Regions from separate parts of the Sporosarcina sp. SG10008 genome, predicted to be linked through region 2. Evidence: riboswitches for the same ligand, from Rfam matches in the RefSeq annotation. Region 2 holds a riboswitch; the other holds the start of a gene.
What was found. Region 2 has a riboswitch for lysine ahead of ACGLYD_RS01990 (Na+/H+ antiporter NhaC family protein). Riboswitches for the same ligand answer to the same signal wherever they lie in the genome.
Positions count from the first base shown of each region.

Region 1: linked by a shared signal. The riboswitch ahead of dapA (4-hydroxy-tetrahydrodipicolinate synthase) and the one ahead of ACGLYD_RS01990 (Na+/H+ antiporter NhaC family protein) in region 2 are both predicted to bind lysine.

Region 1 is NZ_CP172607.1:62,272-64,481, reverse strand. It holds gene ACGLYD_RS00275 (M48 family metallopeptidase) at 1-2, opposite strand, end outside; lysine riboswitch at 789-966, shown strand; gene dapA (4-hydroxy-tetrahydrodipicolinate synthase) at 1,089-1,973, shown strand; gene ACGLYD_RS00265 (DUF4256 domain-containing protein) at 2,078-2,210, opposite strand, start outside.
Region 2 is NZ_CP172607.1:391,255-393,464, forward strand. It holds gene yunB (sporulation protein YunB) at 1-557, shown strand, start outside; lysine riboswitch at 613-794, shown strand; gene ACGLYD_RS01990 (Na+/H+ antiporter NhaC family protein) at 938-2,210, shown strand, end outside.

The DNA.
Region 1 (2,210 bases), 330 kb from region 2:
ATAACTAACATCACCTTTATACATTTATTCCTAACTCTTGTTTATTAACTAATCCGCTGTTTTCTTTCTATTCTTAGCCACAATCCATCGATTCGCTTCCTGATACATTCATCTTAGTGTGTATTAACCATTCTGGCAACAAACGCTCCGTAGAGTAATTCAGGCGATACGTGTACAACTACTTTTTGGGACGAAAGAACAGCGGTTCTTCTTATCTGGATATAATCCGCCAAAGATACAATTTTGGCGGCTGAAACTTTCTTTATGATTTTCTCTTTTTTAATAGTAAAGAAGTGTCACTTTCTATTAGGCATCACATGATTAGATGCATAGTCTTTCTTAAAAGTAAGCAAGAAGCACATTATACAACGTTCAAGAGTGCCCGAAATTGTATCTTCGGGCACTTACACTCTCTATAGAAAGTCATCTATTCATTTCTTCCAAAACAGCTGCATTTTCCACTTGAACAATGCAGGAACGCGACAGGCTACTATCCACAACAGGATTACTAAAAAATGTATGGCTAGTACCCCTCAGTAAATCTGTCATGAATAGTTAGCCGGAAGCGGGCCGGAAATAGTCCAGTGAAAATGAAGGTCATCAAGCCCTTCTCACTAGTATTTTATTCAAATAAATGGGTCATCAACAGACGAAATAACATTTAAAAGAATATCAAGTCCCCATTAAATTCAGAACCTTTCTAGAACTCGGCACCTTTCCCTTGCAATTGCGTTAGAATAGAGGTAAGGTTTGTCTAATTAGAAATTCACTTATTTCAAAAATTTTGAAGTAAGGATAGAGGCGCAAAGACCATCAGTACACACGTGGAGGATGATGAGATCCTGTGACATTTGTGGAAAGGGGAATTTGCCGAAGTGGAGAGAATCTCATTTTCTTGAAGCTGGTTCTGTGTTGAATAAACACAGAATTGTCATATAGGAAACTATATGGAGGGCTATCTTATGCAAAGAAATAATTTATTATTTCTACTGCAACAACGAGCCCTTGTTGTTGCTTTTTTGCGTTCATTCACTAACTGCCCTTCTTCCTCTATTTTTTTAAAATAAATTATAGGATGTGGAGAAATAATGAATTTCGGACAAGTATTAACTGCTATGGTGACTCCTTTTGATGAAAATGGTGAAATTGATTTTCAAGCTACAAAAAACTTAATTAATTATTTAATTGCTAATGGAACAGATGGCTTAGTGGTATCTGGTACAACAGGAGAGTCTCCGACGTTAACAGAAGAAGAAAAGGTCAAATTATTCAAGTTTACAGTGGACGTTGTGAATGGCAGAGTTCCGGTGATTGCTGGTACAGGCTCGAACAACACAAAAGGATCAATTGAACTAACAATACTTGCAGAAGATGTAGGTGTCGATGGTATTATGCTCGTTGCGCCATACTATAACAACCCATCTCAAGAAGGATTATATCAACACTTTAAGACAATTTCGGAGGTCACATCTTTACCGATTATACTTTATAATGTTCCCGGACGCAGTGTTGTCAACATATCTGCTGAAACAGTCATTCGCCTTTCAAAAATACCTAATATCGTTTCTATTAAAGAGGCAAGCGGTGATTTAGATGCGATGGTCGAAATTATTACTCATACACCTGAAGATTTTTCATTGTATAGCGGTGATGATGGTTTAACAATTCCAGTGTTATCAATTGGTGGAACAGGTGTTATTTCTGTAGCATCCCATGTTATAGGAAATGAAATGCAAACGATGGTTGAACATTTCAAAAGCGGCAATATTCAAGAGGCAGCTAAGGATCATCGTAGACTACTACCTATAATGAAAGCACTTTTTGCTGCTCCAAATCCATCACCTGTAAAAGCAGCTTTGAATTTAAAAGGAATCCCTGTCGGTGGTGTCCGCTTACCTATGATTCCTTTAAGCGATGAACAACTAAGTTCACTACAACGAGCACTAAATATCCATGAAAAAGTAACTTTTTAAAAACCATTGTGAAGGGTACCAGGTTCCAAAACAATTCACAAATCAATAAGAACCTGGCACCCATCACTCTATCTCATCGTCTATAAGCTTAGTGGGTGCAAAATTTAGACCCTCAGCGAGCCACGGAACCCCCTGGCAGCATAGTAGGATTCTGCTCCATTGTGATACACAAAGACAGTGTCGTAGCGCCAATCACAAAAGATAGCCCCTCCGAGTTTTCTAATATTGGCAGGTGTT
Region 2 (2,210 bases):
CTGCCAATGTACTTGATGTCAATGATATCATTGTAAACGTCCCGAACGATTCTAAAGGGATGGTGAAATTCAACACTGAAATCATCAACAGAGTATTAGCGGAGACACATGGTCTTGTCGAGTCCCATCTTCAACAGGCTGAAGCGGGCAATCTAGCTTTATTACCAACAGATGAGATAGAATTTGATTCGCAAGCAATGAAACGTGAAGAGGGAATTGTCTTTTTTGTCCCTCTTGCTCAAGCGGCAAATATTCCACTACTAGGGAACTTAGGGCCTAAAATACCGATTCGTTTTCATGTCATAGGTCAAGTACAAGCGACTATAGATACAAAAATTAGTGAATTTGGTATTAACAATGCCGTTGTTGAAGTGAATATATTATTAACAGTAAATGTCCAAATCATTGTCCCACTTGCAACAAAGCAAAGTGTAGTGACACAGAAGATTCCGGTAGCTATGGGACTAATTCAATCAACAGTACCTCAAATCTATACGACTGGTGGTGGGGATCCGCCATCGGTCGAAGTTCCAGCCCCTCCCGCGATAGAGGAATGAAAAGGGACTTGAAAATGGTGTGGATAACTGATAGGCTAGTAGAGGATTGAAATATCGATTGGGTAGAGGCTGCATTGCTTATTAGTCACACACGCGAGATTGACACCGATGACCGTGTGTAAAAGGAAGCTTTGCCGAAGTTTGGTAAGATCGTCGGGATCTATCAGGCTGGGGTTATTCCGAATAGGGATAACACTGTCATACATTTTTGAACATGTATGATGAGCTACAAGTCGTGAGTTAGATAAGCAGTATTAGTTATCCAACAAACGAAACGTAGATAAAGCCGGCTCCTGATGCACTCTGCTGAGTGTAATTAGTAGCCGTTTTTTTATTCCCCCTATACAGGGCCTCAACCCGACTAAATGGAGGAATAGTAGATGATAGGAACATGGGTATCCATTTTACCACCACTAATCGCAATTATTATGGTGTTTGCAACTAAACGGGTGCTGTTGTCGCTCGGAGCAGGAATAGTCTCAGGTGCTCTGCTGGCGGCGTCGTTCGGACCTGTTGAATCATTAAAAAATTTATTGGAGTCAGTTAAGGCTACATTTTGGGATGGTGGACTGAATACAGGGAACATTTACATTATCCTTTTCATCCTTCTATTAGGGGTTATCACTGCATTTGTTAGTTTATCCGGTGGAAGCAGGGCATTTGCAGAATGGGCAGTGCGGCACATCAAAACAAAACGTGGTGCAAAACTGCTCACAGTATTTCTCGGTATAGCTATTTTTGTGGATGACTATTTCAATGCATTGGCAGTTGGCCAAATTGCTCGTCCGATTACAGATCAGCATCGAGTTTCAAGAGCAAAACTAGCTTATTTCATCGATTCAACCTCAGCACCGATTTGTGTCATTTCACCAATTTCAAGTTGGGGTGCCTTTTTAATAGGCCAACTTGCACTTATATTTGGTGGTGCTGCAGCGATTAGCTATTCACCACTATCTGCCTTCATTATGATGGCGCCTATGAATTTTTACGTTATTGCAACACTTGCAATGGTGTTTTTCCTTGCGTGGACCAATTTCGATCTATTCGAAATGAAGAGACATGAACAACTTGCTACAGAAACAGGTCAATTATTTGATCCTGCTAAAACAATTCCAGGTCAGTTAAAAGAAGACTTCCCAGTACACGCACATGGCCGCGTTCGGGATTTAGTCGCACCAATCGTCACACTTGTTGCAGTGACATTTGCGGTTATGATTTGGACAGGTTATTTAGCCGGCGGATCAATGAACCTTTTGTCAATTTTTGAAAATACGGATGTCTCTCTTGCATTACTGTCGGGTGGAATTATCGCCACGCTAATAGCGGTAGTATTATATATGCAACAGATGAAAAATAATGAAACGGCAAGCTATTCTCTTATTGGCAGTGCCTTTATAAATGGATTGAAAGCAATGATGCCACCTGTGCTGATTCTTATTTTTGCGTGGTCATTATCATTCCTGATAGGAAAATTGGAAACAGGCTTATATTTATCAGAGCTTGTGTTGAAATCGAATATATCGGTTTCATTCCTGCCGGTCATCATGTTTATCCTTGCTTGTATTATGGCCTTTTCGACAGGTAGCTCATGGGGGTCATTTGGTATTCTTATGCCGATTGCAGGCACCATAATGATTGACGCGGCACCGGAAA